Luteibacter rhizovicinus DSM 16549: one gene and its partner. The protein of the gene in region 2 interacts with the protein of the main gene of each other region in a pairwise test. Links are inferred from orthologs where the notes say so. Each region holds a gene or a part of one and is shown on either strand. Other genes may lie near its edges.

Region 1 (4,326 bases), 1.6 Mb from region 2 along the record:
CACTGTTGCTGGCCGGCCTGTACGCCGAGGGCAAGACGGAAGTCATCGAGCCGCACCCGACGCGCGACTACACCGAAAGCATGCTCAAGGCCTTCGGCTGGCCGATCGAGTATTCCCCAGGCAAGGCCACGGTCGAGGGCGGGCACACCTTGCACGCCGTCGACGTGGACGTGCCGGCGGACATCTCCTCGGCGGCTTTCTTCATCGTGGCTGCATGCATCGTGCCCGGGTCGGAGCTTCACCTGAAAGGCGTGGGCCTCAATCCGCGTCGCACCGGCCTGCTGGCCGCGCTCGAGCTGATGGGCGCCGACATCTCGGTGGAAAACGAGCGCAGCAGCGGCGGTGAAGACATCGGCGATCTCATCGTCCGGTACCGTCGACTGCATGGCGTGGCGCTGCCGCTGGATATCGTGCCGGACATGATCGACGAGTTCCCCGCGCTGTTCGTCGCCGCCGCGGTGGCCGATGGTCTGACCACCATTCGTGGCGCCGCCGAACTGCGCGTGAAGGAATCGGATCGGATCGCCAGCATGGCCGCGGGTCTGCAGGCCTGTGGCGTGAAGATCGACGAACTGCCGGATGGCGCCATGATCCAGGGCGGTGCGATCGGTGGTGGCACGATCGACAGCCATGGCGATCACCGCATCGCCATGAGCTTCGCCATCGCCGGCCTCGTGGCCTCGGCACCGATCACCATCGGCGACTGCGCCAACGTCGCCACCTCGTTCCCGGGCTTTATGGAGCTGGCAAACGGCGTGGGTTTCCAACTGGAAAGGGCAGGCTGATACATGGCCCCCGTCACGGGAAGGCGTTAGGCTTTGCCTTCCTGTTACGGATGTCGTCATGGCCCCCAAGATCCCACCGTTCGTCGTCGTGGTGCCCGCGCGCTTCGGCTCGACCCGCTTGCCGGGCAAGCCCCTGCTGAAGATCGATGGCGAGTCGATGATCCGTCGCGTCGCCGAGCGGGCAGGGCTCGCCGGTGCCGCGCAGGTGGTGGTGGCGACGGACGACGATCGTGTGGCGCGGGAGTTGCGCGGCTGCGGTGACATCCTGGTCTGCATGACGCGTGAGGATCACGCCTCGGGCAGTGACCGTATCGCCGAGACCGCCAGCAATTTCGGCTGGCCCGAAGACACCATCGTGGTCAACCTTCAGGGTGACGAGCCCTTCGCCCCGGCCGCGGGCATCCGCGCCGTGGTCGCGACCCTGGCGGGCGACGACGCGCCCATGGCCACGCTGGCCACGCCGATCACCCATGCCGACGAATTCTTCGATCCGAACATCGTCAAGGTGGTCCGGGCCAGCAATGGTCGCGCGCTGTATTTCACCCGGTCGCCGGCGCCCTGGGCACGCGATCCCTTCGCCCAGAGCCGGGACAGTCTTCCCGCTGACGTGCCCTTTCTGCGGCATATCGGCATCTATGCCTATCGTGCGGGCTTCCTGCGCCGGCTGGCGGCGCTGCCGAGAACGCCCCTGGAGCGTGCGGAATCGCTCGAACAGCTGCGCGCCCTGGAACATGGCTACGCCATTTCGGTCCAGCTGACCCCGGAACCGTTTCCGCCGGGCATCGATACGGCCGAGGACCTGGTGCGGGCAGAGCGCTGGCTGGCCTCCGGCGGCCGTTGAGCCGGGTCGGAATTGGCCTACAGCTGAGCGAGGGCTCGCCCGACGCTCCCCATCGACCCGCGCCGAGGGCGTGGCTGCGGGCAAGCCCTTAATCTATCCCCGTCGCCACTGTCATCCCCAAGGAAGGCGACAGCCCACGGAAGGTCGGCGCCGGCATGGACTCCACCCCATGCCGGCGTTTTTGCGTCTGGCCTTCGCCGACACGCTAAAATGCCAGGCATGGAGCACACCGAGTCGCATCCGTTCGACGGCAAGGCCTTCGTCCGACACCTCACCACCTCGCCTGGCGTCTACCGCTATTTCGATACGGAAGACGAGCTGCTGTACGTCGGTAAGGCGGCGAATCTCAAGAAGCGCGTCAGCAACTACTTCCTCAAGCCACCGATGGATCCGCGTATCGCCTCGATGGTGTCGCAGATCGCACGGGCGGAAGTCACCCTGACGCGTACCGCGGGCGAGGCGTTGCTGCTCGAATCCCAGCTGATCAAATCGCTCAAGCCGCGCTACAACATCGTGCTGCGCGACGATAAGAGCTACCCGTACATCTATCTCTCGGGAGGCGAGGACTACCCACGCCTCGGCTTCCATCGCGGTGCGAAGACGGGGCCAGGGCGCTATTTCGGGCCGTATCCGAGCACCTTCGCGGTACGCGAGAGCCTTGGCCTGATGCAGAAGCTGTTCAAGGTGCGTCAGTGCGAGGACAGCTACTTCCGCAATCGTTCGCGTCCCTGCCTGCAGCACCAGATCGGTCGCTGCAGCGCGCCCTGCGTGCGGCTGATCGACGTGCCCGATTACCAGAACGACGTGCGCCATGCCGAGATGTTCCTCGAGGGCCGCAGCAGTGCGGTGATCGACGAGCTGGCGGTCGCCATGGACCAGGCCAGCATGGCGCTGAACTTCGAGCGTGCCGCGGCGCTACGCGACCAGGTCTCGGCGCTGCGCAAGCTGCAGGCCCAGCATTTCGTCCAGGGCGCCAGCGCCGACATGGACGTGATCGCCTGCTGCCTGGAGGGCGGCATGGCCTGTGTGAGCGTGTTGTTCTTCCGCAACGGCGTGAGCCTGGGCTCGCGCGACTTCTTCCCTCGCCTGCCGATCGATGCCTCCGTCGGCGATGTACTGGCGCAGTTCATCGCGCAGTACTACCTGGAGCGCCAGGTGCCCCGCGAACTGGTGCTGAGCGACACGGTGGAAGACATCGACGTACTCGCCCAGGTCCTTTCCGATCACGCCGGGTACGTCGTCTCGCTGAAACCCAGCGTGCGCGGCGAGCGAGCGCGCTTCCTCGAGATGGCCCAGCGCAATGCCAGCGCGGCGCTCACCTCACGCCTTGCCAGCCGGCATACGCTGCTGGCGCGCTTCGACGATCTGCAGAAGGTGCTCGAACTCGAGGCACCGCCGCGACGCATCGAGTGCTTCGATATCAGTCATACGCGCGGTGAGGCCACCGTGGCCTCCTGCGTGGTGTTCGGTCCCGAAGGGCCGGAGAAATCGCACTACCGTCGTTTCAACATCGCGGGCATCACGCCCGGCGATGACTATGCCGCCATGCACCAGGCACTCACGCGCCGCTTCAAGAAAGTGGTGGAGGGTGGCGCAAAGCCGGACATCCTGCTGATCGATGGCGGTACGGGGCAGGTGGGGCAGGCCGTGGACGTGCTCCGCGAGCTGGGTGTCGAAGGCATCCGCGTGGTCGGCGTGGCGAAAGGGCCCGGACGTCGCGCGGGTGAGGAGACGCTCGTGCTGGCGGAGACGGGAAAGACCCTGCATCCCGGCACATCCTCACCTGCCTTGCACCTGGTCGCCGCGGTTCGTGACGAAGCGCACCGTTTCGCCATCAGCGGACACCGCCGGCGCCGTGAGGCGGCACGAGAGCGGAGTACGCTGGAAGACGTGGCCGGTGTGGGCGCACGTCGCCGCGCCGCGCTGCTGAAGGCGTTTGGCGGTCTGGCCGGCGTCGAAGCGGCCGGTGTCGAAGAATTGATGAGTGTGAAGGGGATTGATCGCGGTCTCGCCGAACGCATCTATGCCATGCTTCATCCCTAAGTTGCATGCGACCGACTATGCGAATCAACCTGCCTACCTGGCTGACCCTCTTCCGCGTGCTCCTGCTCCCGGTCATGGTCGTCGTCTTTTACCTGCCGTTCCGCTGGTCCAATCTCGGGGCGGCCGCGGTCTTCGTGATTGCCGGATTTACGGACTGGCTCGACGGCTACCTGGCCCGCCGGATGAATCTCACCTCGGCCTTTGGCGCGTTTCTCGACCCCGTGGCCGACAAGCTCATGGTGGCGGTGACCCTGTTCCTGCTGGTCCAGTCCCATCCAGGCGGCTGGCAGGGCGTGCTCCTGGCCGTGACCGCCTCGGTGATCGTGGGCCGTGAGATCAGCGTCAGCGCGCTGCGCGAGTGGATGGCGCAGATCGGCGCACGCTCGAAAGTGAAGGTGGCCTTTCTCGGCAAGCTGAAGACCCTGGCGCAGATGGTCGCGCTGGTCGTGCTGTTGGTTCAGCACGACACCGAGTCCCTGGCGTCGTACAACATCGGCGAGGCGCTCCTGGTCCTCGCCGGCATCCTGACCATATGGTCGGGTCTGGACTACCTGAGGGCTGCATGGCCCAGTTTGCGCGGGGATTCAGACGACGTGAAAAAAAGTGAAAAAAAGTCGGTGCAAAGTGGTTGACACATTTCCGATCTGATTTAGAATA
Region 2 (16,042 bases):
GACATGACCGATATCGGCACGGGCAGCTACACCATCATTGCGCAGACCGCGGCGGAGATGCTCGGCCTTCCCATCGATCGCATCATCGTGCAGTTGGGTGATTCCAGTTTCCCTGTGTCGTCAGGTTCTGGCGGCCAATGGGGCGGCAATAGCTCCACGGCAGGTGTCTATGCGGCCTGCGTAAAGCTGCGCGATACGATCGCCCAGAAGCTCGGCATGAATCCGTCCGATACCGTCTTCGAAGCGGGCAACGTGCGATCCGGGCAGCGTTCGGAATCGCTCGCCAGCGTGGCCGCCGGCGGCGATATCGTGGTCGAGGACAGCATGGAATATGGCGACCTCAGCAAGCGATATCAGCAGTCGACCTTCGGTGCGCACTTCGTCGAAGTCGGTGTAGACGCCGCCACGGCCGAGATTCGTATCCGCCGCATGCTCGCGGTATGCGCCGCCGGCCGCATCCTCAACCCCAAGACGGCACGCAGTCAGGTGATCGGCGCCATGACCATGGGTGCTGGCGCCGCCTTGATGGAGGCGTTGGTGGTCGACAAGCGGCTCGGCTTCTTCGTCAATCACGACCTGGCCGGTTATGAAGTGCCCGTGCATGCGGATATCCCGCACCAGGAGGTCGTGTTCCTCGACGAAACCGATGCGATGTCTTCGCCGATGAAGGCGAAGGGCGTGGGCGAACTCGGTCTGTGCGGCGTGGCGGCGGCCATCGCCAACGCGGTGCACCACGCCACGGGCATACGGGTGCGCGATTACCCGGTCACCCTGGATAAGCTGTTGGGGAGCATGCCCTCGCTGGGCTGAAGGTGCCGTTCGGAAACTCGACGACTGTCATATCGGCCGATTTGCAGATCACCGCTGGCTCGACCGGCTGCGTTAACGAGGCCGGAGACCCGCGGCTCGGACTCCCTATCCAGAAGGCAACACCCGCAAAGCAGGCGGGACTGAGCTTTGGTATCAAGAAGATGCCTGTTACCTTCAATCACCTGCCGGAAGGCTATCAGTGTCCAACACGCTAGGATGTAGCGATGCTAAAGCAATCGATATGGTTTGCGGCACTCGCGCTCTGCGTCAACGCGGGCACATGCATGGCGAAAGGAAATCTCTGGGCGGCCGCGGGCCAGACCTTTCAGTTCTCCAACAATATCGGAGAGTGGAAGTCACCCGATGGGTCCGCGCAAATTCGCAGTGATGACACCGATGTCACGTTGAAACTCTACGGCTCTGTTCTTGACATTGCAGACATATATGGCAGTCCCTGGTTGTCCGAAGCGGTTTGGTCGGGAGAAGCCCGAGGCGTGTTCGTAAACGCCAGTGACGGCGGTACTGTTGGTACGTGGAGAACGCGCGCCTTCGTGGAAGCAGGGGGCCGCGTGCGCGAAATTGCCGTTCAAAAAGCGATCAGAACGGCGCACGCAATCACGTCAACGTGCACCTTGAATGTGGTATCCGTGGGCTGGATCGATTCCGGCGACGCGCTCTTAGTTATGGAGCAAGTGCCGAACTCATCTGGATGCTCACATATGAGTAAGGCGGTGTTCTTCGTTATCGACGTTAAGACCGGCAAGATTCGTGAGACTCTTACGCCAACAGAGGCCAAAGCGCGATACTCGGACGTGTTCGGTGCTCGGGTCGATGACACGCTCACGCTTCAATGAGTTATCTGGCTCAGCAGGTTCGAGCTAATAAGGCGACCAAGGCATTAAGTTTGATGGAATGAAGCGCGTCCGGCGGTCTTGAGTGAGACGCCAAGACATGGATCTGAGCACTGTTACCATGACGAACATGTAGCCAAGTGCTTAAAGTGGCATTGAAAGAAGCGGGTGCTGGGACAGAATCGTCTCAAGCTGTCGCTGTCCACGTGATCAGGAGCAGTGACCTCGTCGGGCCGTGCTGCGCGGTGAGCCCTTGATCCAGAGTTTACTAAGCCGGCAGTCGTCTCTAGTGCTCCTTCCGCTGTGCGAGTGGGCGCCGGACTCTATAGAGACACGGCTAATTGTCCAACTCATACTCGGTTCGCTTACCGACGCGTCTACGGTGTCAAAGCTGGAGCCGCGCGCGAGTGCGCATCGACGGATGAAAGCGGTGGGAACCTTGAGTAAGGCCGGCGCGCCGTCGAAACGAACGGCAAGGCGCGTGAGATCCCGGTTAGCAAACTGATTAAAACTAAGCACGCGCTCAAGTCGGACTGCAAGTACCTGAACATTGTGTCCGTTGCTTGGATCGATGCGGGAAACGAGCTCTTAGTCCTCGAGCAAGTCCCCAATTCATCCGGATGTTCGAGCATGAATAAGGCGGTGCGGAAGGAAGGGCACGCTATTCTGACGTCTTTGGAGCTCGCACAGCCGGCACCTTATCGAAAGAACCCAACAGGTGATTGCGGACTAGCGACTAGGTGCTCGCAGAGTTGTGCTGTGGCACGACAGCTTATCGACGAGCTACTGCTGACCGTGAACTTTAGGCGACGATACCGTGCGGTCGGATAGGAAAGCCAGCCACGGCGAGGAAGTCACCGCGAATGAAATGGTATGTGTTCATCGAGGCAGCAGCTGTCTGTCGGGCTCCGATACATCGCAAAGCTTGAATGGGTCCGTCATGAATTTATGATCTCGCCGATCCTGAAACTGGATGACATATGTCTTGGCATAATCCTCGGGCTTCAATTCGTAGAATGGGATCGCAAGTTCGGTGGCGTCACCGGGGCCGATCGACAACGCGTCTATCACCATGTTTCCGTGCCCAGTAGCACGATCCCAGTCTCTCGAACCATCTTCATTCAAAATCTGGAAACTGAGCCAGTTGAGCGAATACGGCGGTTGATGCTCACTCGAGTCGATCGACAGCTTGAGTTCCGCGCGACTGTCGTTTCGCACGGTGACGTGTACCTCAGTCGTGTGCGAGGTCGTTTTGCACTGCCCATCGGCGGTGTTCACCGCAAGGTGAACCCGAGCAGGGTCGATCGTCCCGCAACCAACGATAGCCACGACGGATGCTGCCGCTCCGACACGCATCATTCTACCGACGTCCATCGGTCCCTCCTAAACGACACCATTGCCCGTTGGCGATGAATAGGCCTTGCGACCAAGGATAACTCAGTCATCCGCACCGACCGCGACAGCGCAACGCAGTCTGGGCCAATTGGAAAGTCCGATCCCCGTGTTGACTTAGCCGGTCCGATGCGTTTAGATAGTTAGCAACTTCGCTAATTAACGAATTATCCATGGCCATCGACAAGGTCTTCGAAGCCCTCGCCTCCCGGCCACGCCGCGAGATCCTCGCCTATCTGTCCGCCACCGAGCTGACCGCCGGCGAGATCGCGAGTCGCTTCGACATGAGCGCACCGTCCATTTCGCGGCACCTTTCCGTGCTGGAGGGCGCGGGTCTGGTGTCCAGCGAGAAGCGCGGCCAGTTCGTGGTCTATCAGCTCAACCGGGACAGCCTGGTCAACACGCTCACCGGCTTCGCCTTCGAGATCTGCCCCGTGGGCAAGCCGCTCAAGCGCGAGTCGAAGAGGCTTTCCGCGAAGAAACAGCCGGGCTGACACCCGCCCCATCGGTAGAGGGATCGCCATGTCATCGCACGCCGAGTCCGTCGCATCGTTCCCCAGCATCAGCATCCCCTCCGTTGCCGGCGGACCGCCGGTCGAGGTGTCGCTCATCGCCCAGTTAGGGCATGGCGCCGGGAGCCAGCTGGTGGCCGCCTCGTCGTTACGCCAGCGGGCGCACGTGGCGTTCGTGGATGAGCTCGACGAGCCCTCGGCGAAACTGGCCGGCACCCACTTCGAACATGATGACCCCAGCTCGCTGTATACCTTCGCGGTCGGCTCTAAAGGACATCCGTTCCACCGCCATGCCGGGCATCGCATCTTCACGGCCGTGTCGGGAAGCAGCGGCGCTCTGCTGCGCTTCTGCACCGCCACGCCGGTACAGCTTGCCGACGACCCCGCGAACTTCCTGCGCGCCCTGCGCCACGTGGAGATCCCGCCGGATTCGCTGTTCACCGTCCGCTTCGGCGGGGGCACCTGGCACCAGTTCCAGCCGCTGCGCGCGGGCTCGGGTCATCCCGCGTTCTTCGCCCTGTCGTGCCATACGAACGAGCTGGGTGGCGAGCTCTCCGAGGAAGCACGTCGGGTGGTTCTCGACGACGGCGCGAGCATCCCCTCGCTGACCGAGTTGCTGCCAGAGGCCGTGCAGGCCCTGCTCGACGGCATGGCAACCGACCACATGCACGTACCGACGGCGTCGCTGTCGCTCGAGGCCGCGCCGGGATCGTTGCAGGTCACGCTGTGCGGCTTCGCGCGGCGCACGTTGGGCAAGGTTCGGGCGTTGATCGCCGGCTGGGGCCACGCCGGTGGTTTTCTCTCGCGCACCGAAGGTTGGCAGACGGTGGTGGAGCTCGACGCGCCGGATGCGGATTCGCTGTTGCGCGAACAGTTCGCCGGCGACTTCGACCACGAAGACAGCTTCCGGCTCGTGCTTGCGGAGTGCCAGCCTCGCCATGCGCGCGCGTCGGTACTGCTCGCCGACCTGCTCGACGCCTTCGTGCAGCACCCGCCAGGCAGCGTGTCGCGGCTGATGGCGTTTCGCAATCTGCTGGTCACGCCGCTGGGACTGCGCCGCTCGCCGCTCGCCTGCCCGGTATCGTCCTTGCTCGCGCCGCTCGACAAGCACGTCTTCGCGGGACGTTTCCCGGTGCTCGACCAGCGGATCGACGACGGCGACAGCTTCGCGCAGGTGATGCTCGGCGCGGACGACAAGCACCTGTCGTTTCGCTCGTGCGTGGCGCTGCGTGTCGTCGACGGTCGCGTCGACATCACGCTGGGAACCCGCGTGCGTTGCCGTAACGCGTTCGGCCACGTGTACCTGGGCTTGATCGACCGGGTGCATCGGCGCTACATCAGTCCACTGATGCTGCGCGCCGCGGCGATGCACGCCTTTGCCTTGCAGAACGAAGCGCAGCGCTTGGTCGGTGTCCGTGGGTACGTGGCGAGATAACGCCTTACCGCTCACATTCAGATCTCCATAATAGGTCTCGAAGCTGCTTCCCGCCCTCATGGAACCTGTCATGACCTCACCTTCGAATCATCCTGCGAATGCTTACGCCGACGGCGGTATCTCCCGCAATCCGGCGGACGACACGTTTATCGCGGCGTATCCCTACCAGACCGCCGATGACGTCGAGCGCATGCTCGACGAGAACGCGTCGGCATTTCGCCAGTGGCGCGCCACGCCGATGGCCGAGCGGGTGGCGGCCTACCATCGCCTGGCGTCCACGCTGCGGGACCGTTTGGAAACCCTCGCGCTGATCATCACTAGCGAGATGGGTAAACCACTCGTCGACTCCCGTGCCGAGGTTGAAAAATGCGCCGCCACGCTGGACTGGATCGCGGAGAACGGCCCGGGGATTCTCGCCGACGAACCGGTGCCGGTCGACGGGGACGATCAGGTGCATGTGTCATATCTTCCGATCGGCAGCATCCTCGGCGTGATGCCGTGGAACTTCCCCCTCTGGCAGGCGATTCGGGCCTCGGGGCCGATCATGCTCTCGGGCAACGGTTTCATCCTCAAGCATGCGCCGAACGTCATGGGTGCCGCCTACGCATTGCAACAGGCTTACGAGACCGCCGGTTTTCCGAAGGGTCTCTTCGTCAACCTGCATGCGGACAACGAGACGGTTGCACGCGTCATCGAGGACCCGCGGGTCGCTGCAGTCACGGTGACCGGAAGCATGCGCGCGGGTGCCGCCGTGGCCTCGACGGCAGCGAAGGTGCTCAAGAAGAGCTTGCTGGAACTAGGCGGCAGCGATCCGTTCATCGTGCTGGCCGATGCAAACATCGATCTTGCCGTGGAGACGGCGGTCCAGGCGCGTTTCCAGAACACGGGGCAGGTTTGCCTGGCCGCCAAGCGCTTCATTCTGGAAAAACCGATCGCTGCGGAATTCACCCGCAAGTTCGTCGAAGCGGTGAAAGCCCTGACGATGGGTGACCCCACCGACCCGTCGAACAAACTCGGTCCCATGGCCCGGACTGACCTGAGGGACGAGCTGCATAGCCAGGTCGAGCGGACCCTGGCGCAAGGTGCGTCCTTGCTTCTGGGCGGCAAGAAGGTCGAAGGCCCGGGTAATTTCTACGAGCCGACCGTGCTGGGTAACGTCGGTCCGGGCATGACGGCTTTCGACGAGGAAACCTTCGGCCCCGTCGCGGCGATGACCGTCGCTGACAACGTCGAACACGCCATCGAGCTGGCCAACACGAGCGACTACGGACTCAGCGGCAATCTGTGGACGGCCGACACGGCCCGCGCGCAGCGCATTGCGCGGCGCCTGGAGACGGGTGGTGTGTTCATCAATGGCTTCAGCGCCTCCAACGCCAGGATTCCCGTAGGTGGCGTGAAGAAGAGCGGCTACGGACGCGAGCTGTCGCACTTCGGGCTGCGCGAGTTCACCAACGCCCAGGCTGTCTGGACGAAGACAGTCGAGTGATTTACGGTCAGGATTAACGAGGAGTAGACGACCGGTCTAATTCTATGTATAGTCCGTCCCATGAGTCCCGCCACCGCCACCACCGAATCCTCCGACGTCCGCCAGAAAATCCTGGCGACGGGCCAGCGCATCATGGGCGGCAAGGGCTTCTCGGCGGTCGGGCTCAACGAGATCCTGGTCGCAGCGGGCGTGCCGAAGGGTTCGTTCTATCACTACTTCGGTTCCAAGGAAGCGTTCGGCGAGGCCATGCTCGAGGCGTATTTCGAGGATTACTTCGCCGATATGGACCGTGTGCTGCGGCAGGCAGGCGGCTCGGGTGCGCAACGTCTGGCGAACTACTTCCAGGCCTGGGAGGACAACCAGTCCTTCGAGAACTGCCAGGGCAAATGCCTTGCGGTGAAGCTTGGGGCCGAGGTCGCGGATCTGTCCGAGGCGATGCGCACGTCGATGAAGCGCGGTACCGCGGGGATCGTGGAGCGCATGTCGGTGGCTATCGAGGCGGGGGTGGCCGATGGGTCGCTGTCGATCGACCAGCCAGCGCCTGCGATCGCGCAGAGCCTGTATCAGTTGTGGCTCGGCGCAAGCGTCATGGTGAAGATCGTCCGCGATACCGAGCCGTTCCATAAAGCGATGATCACCACGCGAAACATGCTGCATATCCCGTCCTGAGGGGCGCCGCATCCGGCACTTCATCCGAAGTGCTTTTTTTCGGCCCATTCACTAGACGACCGGTCTACTTAACTCAACCGCAATCAAGGAAATCACCATGAAAGTTCTCATCGTTCTGACCTCCCATGACCAGCTCGGTAACACCGGCCGCAAGACCGGCTTCTGGCTCGAAGAGCTTGCCGCCCCGTATTACACGTTCAAGGACGCCGGCGTCGACGTGGTCCTCGCGTCACCCAAGGGTGGCCAGCCGCCACTGGATCCGAAGAGCAACGAGCCATCGTTCCAGACCGACCTCACCCGTCGCTTTGAAGCCGACGCCGCCGCCAACGCCCAGCTCGCCGCCACCGTCCGCCTCGACAGCGTTTCGCAGGCCGACTTCGACACCGTGTTCTATCCGGGTGGTCATGGCCCGCTGTGGGATCTCGCCGAGGACACGCACTCCATCGCCCTGATCGAGTCGTTCATCGAAGCAGGCAAGCCGGTGGCCCTGGTGTGTCATGCACCTGGCGTGCTTCGTCACGTCAAGGCATCCAACGGCAGACCACTGGTCGAAGGCAAGCAGGTCGCCGGTTTCACCAACAGCGAAGAGGAAGCCGTCGGCCTCACGAAGGTCGTCCCGTTTCTGGTCGAGGACGAGCTGAAGGCCAAGGGCGGCATCTATTCGAAGGGGCCGGACTGGGCCTCGTACGTGGTCACCGACGGGCTGTTGATTACCGGCCAGAACCCGGCCTCGTCATCGGAAGCGGCGACGATACTGATGAAGCGATTCGCCGCTTGATCTAGGTAATAATGCGCGTCGCGCGGATCTCGCTGCTTCGAAACGGACCTCATGCCATCACGCTCGTTCGCGCGCCTCGTCGGCGTGCTGGTCTTTGCCTGGGCCGCGCTGAACCTCCCGCTCCTGCTTGGCCTGCGCGTCCTTCCCGGGGACGCCATGAACGAGTTCTACCCGATGGTGTACTTCAACGTACACAGCCTTCGGACAGGTCTCGCCCCGTGGTGGAACCCGCTGATCTTCGGCGGCTATCCGCAGATCGCGGATCCGCAGGCGATGCTGTTCTCGCCCCTGCTCATGGCCTGGATGCTGCTGCGTGCGGACCCCGGTATGACGTGGTTCGTCTGGGCCACCCTGCTGCACGTATTGATGGGCGGCATCGCGTTTATGGCCCTCATGCGTCGCTTCAAGGCGACGGACGTCGGCGCCCTGCTGGGCGCCATCGTCTTCATGGCCGGTGGCGTCGCGGCTTCCCGTATTCAATACGTGCCGATCGTCCTCGCCTACAGCTTCCTTCCCGTCGCGCTGCTGGCGCTGCGCTGGTTCTTCGACGGGCCGACCCCGGGGCGCGGAATCATCGTGGGACTCGCCGCTGGCGCCATCCTCGTCGAGCCGGTGCAACTCACCTACCTCATCGGGCTGATGCTGGTTCCGTATGCCGTCTGTGTCGCGATGGGCCGCTGGTCATCCTTGACGCCGCGCCTGCGCTGGACGGTGGTCGGCGGCGGCGCCTTGGCTGGCATCGTCGCCCTGGCCATGGCGCTGCCCCAACTGCTACTCAGTTACGCCTTCGTCACCGTGTCCAATCGTCCGGTGCTCCCGCTCGAGGCGGCGACGTCGATGTCGGTCGACTGGCGGGCGTTGCTCACGCTGTTCCACCCGAACGCCTTGCAAAGCCTGCGCGGCAAATACACGGGTGCGGTGGACCCGATCGAAACCTTCCTCTACATCGGCGCGCTGCCCTCGCTGCTCCTGATCGTCGGACTGAAGAAGGCATGGGCCGTACCCGTGCAGCGACGCCACCTCATGTTTCTCGGCGTGGCCGCCGTCGCCGCGATCCTCTACATGCTCGGTGGCCACACGCCGGTTTACGGCTGGCTGTACCACGTGCTGCCGGGGATCAAGCAGTTCCGGCGTCCTTCGGATTCGGCGTACCTGTTGATCGTCGCGCTGGCGACAGCCGTCGCGTTCGGCGCGTCCCATATTGACCTGTCGGACCGCCGCCGATGGACGGGGATCCTCGCCGCCACCACGGCATGGCTGCTTCTCGCCAGCGCGGGGATGCGAGGGACCGGCGAAGGCTGGCAGGCCGCAAGCATCGTCGCGCCGATCACGGCGGCCGCGGTGCTTTGGTACGCGCGACGTTCACGGGATGCTGGCCGCCTGGCGCTCGCTCTCGTGTTGCTCGTGGTCGTCGACTACCGTTGCTTCAACCTCAACGGCGAATTCAATCAGCGTGGCGACAGCGGAAAGAAATTCCGCGAAAACCCGGCAGCGACGTTCATCGCGTCGCGCATCCGTGATACGCCTCAGGGCCAGCTGCTTCCGCGCATCGAAGCGGTCGGTCTTGGCTCGGGATGGAAGAATCTCGTCGTACTTCGCAATCTTCCCGCCGTAAATGGGTACGGCCCGCTGCGCTGGGTGCTTTTCGACCGGTGGTACGGTCCGTACTCGGATGGGGATGGTCCGCGCCCGACCACGCCCTACAATGCGGATCCGTCCAGCGCCCTGAACCGCCTGCTCGGCGTGGCCTACATCGTGCAGCCCGCAGGTAGCTCGTCCGCCGCAAGGATCTACGCGGACGACAAGACCGAGATCATCCAGCAGACCGCCTTGCCCCGCGTGCTTACGCCGAGCAAGGCGGTGGCACTTCTCGCGGGCGCCGTGCCGTCGGCCGTCGATTTTGCCTCCACCGACTTCGCCAGCACGCTCATCTTTACACCACGGGATCAGGCTGACGCCGACTTGCTTACTCACGATATGAGCGCCTGTACCGGAAAGCTCCAGGTGCAATCGTCGCAGTCGACCAATGTGCAGACCGACATCAAGACGTCGGGTGCAGCCTCCGGATGGCTCGTGGTATCGGAAGAGGATTTTCCAGGCTGGGTCGCCCGGGTCGATGGACAGGAGGTGCCCCATCACCGGGCGGACGGCATCGTCAGCGCGGTATGCGTGCCCGCGGGCGATCACACCGTCTCCTTCACGTACCAGCCGTGGCGGATGGTCAGCGAAGTGATAAGCCGCCCGTCTGCGTGGCAATAATCGGGATGCTGCCTCGCGTCGGGCAGTAAGCCGGCACTTTATTTTTCCGGGTCCACCCCGATGTCGACTCAGAGCGACCGCTGACCTGGCGGTTTCCTGTACCTAACTCTGGATCAAGGACACGAAATGAATGCTACCCAGAAAGTCGCGCTGGTCACGGGCGCAACCCGTGGCATCGGCGCCGAAACCGTTCGTCAGCTTGCCGAGCAGGGCGTGCTTACGCTTCTCGCCGGGCGCGATGCGGGCCGCGCCGAGGCGGCTGCAAAGAAACTGAAAGACGAGGGCCTGCCGGTCGAGTCCATCGTGCTCGATGTGACGAATGCCGAGAGCATCCAGAAGGCTGTCGCCGATGTGACGTCGCGTTTTGGCCGGCTCGACATCCTCGTCAATAACGCGGGCATCCTGCTCGACTCGATGGACAAGGCACCGTCCGAACAAAGCATCAAGGTTTGGCGCGAGACGTTCGACACCAATGTTTTCGCCGTCGTGGAAGTCACCCAGGCGTTCCTTCCGCTGATCAAGGCCGCACCAGCCGGCCGCATCGTCAACGTGTCCAGCCTGCTGGGTTCGGTCACGAATCACCTGGATCCGGAATCGAAGATCTATCACTTCAAGGTTCCGGCCTACAACGTCTCGAAGAGCGCCGTGAACGCCTGGACGGTGCAGCTGGCTTACGAGCTCCGCGACACGAAGGTCAAGGTCAACGCCGTGCACCCCGGCTACGTCAAGACCGACATGAACGGTGGCGAGGGCGAGATCGACGTACCGACCGGTGCGAAGAGCAGCGTCGGCATGGCCTTGCTCGGTGCCGACGGCCCCACGGGAAGTTTCACCTATCTCGGCGATACGATCGCCTGGTAAGGGTGGTCCCTCTTCATCACAGATCGAGGCATCGACATCATGACGACCTATGTCGTGTTCACGCGGGAGCGCACTACCGACCCGGAGGAAATGGCGGTGTATGCCGAGAAGGCGAAGCCTGCCGGCGCGGGTCACCCCATAACGCGACTCGCCTTTTACGGCGATATCCAGACGTTGGAAGGTAGCGCGATCGAGGGCTCGGTGATTCTGAGCTTTCCCAGCAAGGAAGAGGCCCTGGCCTGGTACAACAGCCCCGCCTATACCGAAGCGAAGGAGCATCGGTTGAAGGGGTCGGAGTATCGGGTGTTCATGATCGAAGGGGTCTAAGGCGCCGCTTCGATTCGACAGCCTCACAATGAAGTCGCTGCCGATTCGGGCAGCGGCTTCTGGCGATCAGCGCCCCGGAATCTCGTCGCGACGGACGATGATCCTTGAGACCAGGCCGTACTCCACGGCCTCTTCTGCCGACATCCACTTGTCGCGCTCGATATCCTCACGCACACGTTCGATCGGCTGGCCACTCTCACGTGCAATGACGGCCGCGATACGCTCGCGTGCCTTCAGGATCTCCTTTGCCTGGATGGCGATATCGCTCGCCGCGCCGCCCGCACCACCACTGGGCTGATGAATCAGGAAGCGGGTCTGCGGCAGGCAGAACCGACGTTCGCGCGGCGCACCGAGATACAGGTGATTGGCAGCGCTGCCGACCCAGCCGGTGCCGATCATGTTCACGGGCGAGGAGATGAAGCGCACCGCGTCATGGATCACGTCACCCGATTCGAGGTGACCGCCGGGCGATGACACGATCATGTCGATCGGCTCGTGCGATTCGGCATCGAGGGCGAGCAGGCGGCGCACCGTTTCCGAAGCCATCGCATCGGTGACCGTACCAAAGACCATCACGGTGCGGGCGCGGAAGGTTTTCTCTTCCAGAAACGCGCTGTTGTGCGCAGGGCGCGGGGCGCTTTCCTTCTCATTGGTAAACATTGGGGCTCACTCCAGTGTGGTAGGTTCATTTCCTATACGAACGAGCCGCCATAAACGTGACATCCCCTGCACAGGAACATCCTCTCGCCGTTGACGGCACTCTTCGCCGGCGTCTGATCGGACTGGCCGGGCATTGGCTTGGTGACGGCAGCGCGGCTGAAGATGCCCTCCACGACGTTTACCTGCGTACCGCGGATCGCGTCTTACCCGACTCGGCCTCCGGCCGGGAAGCCTGGCTCGTCACGGTGCTCCGCCATCTGTGCTTCGATCAGTTGCGTCGTCAGGCGCGCTACCAGGCCGTGCTGACACGGGTGGCGGGCGATGGCGCCCTGGCATGGGGCGGTGACCAGCCGGACTATCTGGCGGTCCAGGCCCAGCGCGTGGACGAAGCCTTGCTCACCCTGGTGCATCACCTGCCGGCCGACGATGTCGCGGCATGGCTGCTTTACGAGCTTTTCGGTTTCAGCCATGCGGAGCTTGGCGCCCTCGCAGGATGCAGCGAGCTTGCATCGCGTCAACGGCTTCATCGCATGGCTGGCCGCCTCGATCGCGCCGTTCCGCCGGATAGTCTCGACGATGAGGACCGGGCTGCGTTATTCGCCCTGTGTCAGCAGGCGGTCATCAGGCACGAGACGGCCGCACTGGCGACCCTGGTGCGGACCGCCGCGCCACAGTCGATGGCTGCCATGGGAAGGGCCACGGATCGCGGCTTCGGAGCGACGGTCCCGACCACTGCATGGGTGCAGGTTGGCGACCAGATGGCCCTGCGCATCCAGGCGGGCGATGGCCCGGCCACGTGGATACCGCTCGGCGAGGCCAGCGTCGAACTCGTCTGAGTGGCAAGGACCCTTGAGAATCCGCCGATGTACCAATTACCTGTCAACTGACAGGTAGGGGTTGACGACGCCAAGACTTCAGCGCAGTATCTACCTAACACTTGACAGGTAGATACCGACATGACCTCTGAAATCACCCGTTTCGACGCCACCGCACTGGCCGCCCTGATCCGCCGCCGCGAACTCTCCCCCGTCGAAGTCATGCAAGCGCACCTCGACCGGATCGAAGCCACCAACCCGAGGGTCAACGCCATCGTCTCCCTCGCGGACGACGCGCTCGATGCCGCCAAAGCCGCCGAGCGCGAGGTCATGGCCGGCGCTGACCTCGCTCCGCTTCACGGTGTTCCATTCACCGCCAAGGATTCCATCGATACCGCCGGCGTGCTGACCCAGCGAGGCTCACCGATCTTCAAGGGACGCATCCCGGAGGCTGACGCCACGAGCGTCGCCCGCCTGAAGGACGCCGGGGCGATCCTGCTGGCGAAGACGAATCTTCCCGAGTTCTCTTACTGGATCGAGAGCGACAACCTGCTTACCGGTCGTACGAACAACCCATGGAACCTCGAGCGCACGCCCGGTGGATCCAGTGGTGGCGAGTCCGCCGCGATCGCGGCAGGCATGTCGCCGCTGGGCCTGGGTACGGACCTGGCCATTTCCATTCGCGGACCGGCGGCACAAACCGGCATCACCTCGCTCAAGCCGACCCACGGTCGTATCCCGATGACGGGCATCTGGCCGCGTGCGCCACGCCGCTTCTGGCATGTCGGCCCCATGGCGCACAGCGTCCGCGATATCGCGCTGGCGTATTCGCTGATGGTCGGTCCCGACGGCTCGGATGCATTTGCGACGAGCACGATCGCCTTCGACAACGGTGTCGGTACCTCGCCTGCCGGTCCATTACGCGTGGGTTGGCTGGTCGAACCGGGCTTCGGGCCGATCGATCCCGAAGTAACGGCGACGGTTCGCGCCGCTGCGGAGGCGCTGCATGGCACGGGCGTCATCGTCGAAGAGGTGCGTATCCCGGCTCTCGAGAGGGACTTCGCGCTCGATGTGTTCAGCCGCCTCCACGTCATGGAAATGAAGCCAGCCTTCGAGGAAGCGACAGCCGGCCGGCGCGACGACGAGCTCTACCTGATGGCGAAGACCATGCTGGCCTTGCCGGATACGTCGATGAAGGATTTCATCGATGCCGAACAGGCTGCCGACCGCCTGCGAGACGGTTTTGCCGAGTACTTCCAGCGTTACGACGCCTTGCTTACACCCGTCCAGCCGCTGCCGGCGCAGAAGCACGGCATCCCCGAGTTCAGCATCAACGGCCAGACCGTGGACGCCACGTATCTGATGGGCTCGACCGTCCCGCTCAACATAACGGGACTTCCCGGCCTGACGTTACGGTTCGGTACCAGCCACGACGGCATGCCGATCGGCATCCAGCTGGTCGCCAAGTGGCAGGCCGAGTCGACCCTGCTGTATCTGGCCTCCCTCCTGGAATCGGTCAGCCCGGTTCGTGACCTGCATCCGTCCCTCTGAAGACGCCATACGCTACCTGTCGATTGGCAGGTAGCGCCGGAGTACTTACAATGCCCCGTAGCTCGTTTCATTCCGAAACGGCGGCGAGGCCATGGCAATGAGTGCGAATGCGAAGGAAGCGATCCTCGAGGCGGCCCGTCTCGCCGCGCAATTGCACGGCTACGGTGGCCTGAATTTCCGCGACCTTGCGGCCGACGTAGGTATCAAGGGCGCCAGTATTTACTACCACTTCGCGAGCAAGGCCGATCTCGGTGCCGCCGTCGCACGACGTTACTGGGAAGACACGGCGGCAGGCCTGGACGCCATGCTTGCTGAAGCCGGTGACCCGCTTGTCGCGCTCGACCGCTATCCGGATATGTTCCGCACGACACTGCACAGTGACAATCGCCTGTGCCTCGCCAGTTTCCTGGCCGCCGAAGTCGAAGATCTACCGTCGGTAGTGAAGACGGAAGTCCTCTCCTTTGCTGACATCAACATCGCCTGGCTGAGCAAGGTGTTGAAAGCGGCAAACATCGCCGTACCCGAAGGTGCCGATCAACGCGCTCGTGCGATCTACACCGCCATCGCGGGTGCACAACTCATCGCGCGCAGCCGGACGGACATGTCGCTTTATGACTCCGTGGTCGACAGCTACCGGGCGGCCGGGCTGCTGCCGCAGGTGGCGAAGCCAGCGAAAGCGACACCGATCAAAGCGGCACCAATCAAAGCGGCACCAATCAAAGCGGCACCAATCAAAGCGGCACCAATCAAAGCGGCACCAATCAAAGCCGCACCAATCAAAGCCGCACCGATGAAAGCAGCGCCGATGAAAGCAGCGCCGAAAAAAACACCGGCGCAGAAGAAAGCCGTTAAGGCGTGACCGCAACGTCGCGTGGCCGCGTCGTTCCCCGCAACACCAGCCGCGGCGGAATGACGATCGGCCGGCTCGGCGCCGCCTCGGCGAGAAGGGTCACGCTACCCAGGGCAAGCGCATCCATATCCTGATGAAACGTCGTCAGGTCAGGCCCGCGCCACCCGGCCATGGGGATATCGTCGAAGCCGACGACCTGGATATCGCCAGGAACGGATAAGCCGAACTCGATGCGAATCGCGTCCAGCGCGCCAATGGCAACCAGGTCGTTCACGCAAAAGATGCCATCCGGACGACTCCCGGACGACAGCAGTTCGAGAGCCGCCGCATACCCTTCCTCGTAGCTGAAGCCCGCAACGACGTGCTGCGGCGGGGCCACTTGCCTATCGTTGATCCGCTTGAGGAAGCCACGCTGGCGCTCGGTCTGTGCGGTACTTTCGCGACCGGCGAGATACGCCAGGGTGCGGCAACCACCATCGATGAGGAGATCCGCCGCCAGGGCGCCCGCGGAGCGATTGTCGGTGGACACCGTGCGCAGGTTGCCGAACTTCTTCGAGTTCACCGCGACGATAGGGATGCCTGCGCCTTCCAGCTTCCGCGCCACGCGCGTCGAGCGAATGGCCAGGGCGCTGATCACCCCGTCGATCCGGTATCGCGACAACTCGCCCACGATGTCGTCGAGGTTATCGTCGCTGCTCGTATCGACGAGCATGGTCTCGATCCGGCGTTCGCGAAGCAGGGACGTGACGCAGCGCAGGAACTCGGTGAAGAACGGATTGTAGAAGC

Evidence for each region.
Region 1: the proteins of BJI69_RS07065 (region 2) and kdsB interact in binary tests that used the Escherichia coli proteins (3 or more experiments, as listed by UniProt). The link is inferred for Luteibacter rhizovicinus DSM 16549 from one-to-one orthologs.

Annotation. Positions count from the first base shown.
Region 1 is NZ_CP017480.1:3,122,136-3,126,461, forward strand. The notes cover bases 1-2,734. They hold kdsB (3-deoxy-manno-octulosonate cytidylyltransferase), read left to right. Parts: upstream 1-843; coding sequence 844-1,626; downstream 1,627-2,734. Other genes in these bases: aroA (3-phosphoshikimate 1-carboxyvinyltransferase), read left to right, coding at 1-785; uvrC (excinuclease ABC subunit UvrC), read left to right, coding at 1,846-2,734. Outside these bases: more of uvrC, read left to right, coding at 2,735-3,669; pgsA (CDP-diacylglycerol--glycerol-3-phosphate 3-phosphatidyltransferase), read left to right, coding at 3,687-4,301. UniProt on the Escherichia coli protein: Activates KDO (a required 8-carbon sugar) for incorporation into bacterial lipopolysaccharide in Gram-negative bacteria.
Region 2 is NZ_CP017480.1:1,543,551-1,559,592, reverse strand. The notes cover bases 5,609-8,350. They hold BJI69_RS07065 (TetR/AcrR family transcriptional regulator), read left to right. Parts: upstream 5,609-6,546; coding sequence 6,547-7,155; downstream 7,156-8,350. Other genes in these bases: BJI69_RS07055 (YfhO family protein), read left to right, coding at 7,985-8,350; BJI69_RS07060 (type 1 glutamine amidotransferase domain-containing protein), read left to right, coding at 7,253-7,933; BJI69_RS07070 (NAD-dependent succinate-semialdehyde dehydrogenase), read left to right, coding at 5,609-6,486. Outside these bases: aldehyde oxidoreductase molybdenum-binding subunit PaoC, read left to right, coding at 1-810; BJI69_RS07090 (hypothetical protein), read left to right, coding at 1,035-1,664; BJI69_RS07085 (hypothetical protein), read right to left, coding at 2,541-3,035; BJI69_RS07080 (metalloregulator ArsR/SmtB family transcription factor), read left to right, coding at 3,227-3,547; BJI69_RS07075 (DUF2867 domain-containing protein), read left to right, coding at 3,576-5,000; more of BJI69_RS07070, read left to right, coding at 5,071-5,608; more of BJI69_RS07055, read left to right, coding at 8,351-10,192; BJI69_RS07050 (SDR family oxidoreductase), read left to right, coding at 10,319-11,053; BJI69_RS07045 (DUF1330 domain-containing protein), read left to right, coding at 11,093-11,380; BJI69_RS07040 (ATP-dependent Clp protease proteolytic subunit), read right to left, coding at 11,447-12,040; BJI69_RS07035 (RNA polymerase sigma factor), read left to right, coding at 12,097-12,876; BJI69_RS07030 (amidase), read left to right, coding at 12,997-14,406; BJI69_RS23140 (pentapeptide repeat-containing protein), read right to left, coding at 15,037-15,186; BJI69_RS07020 (LacI family DNA-binding transcriptional regulator), read right to left, coding at 15,255-16,042. UniProt on the Escherichia coli protein: Involved in response to both electrophiles and reactive chlorine species (RCS). Represses the transcription of the nemRA-gloA operon by binding to the NemR box.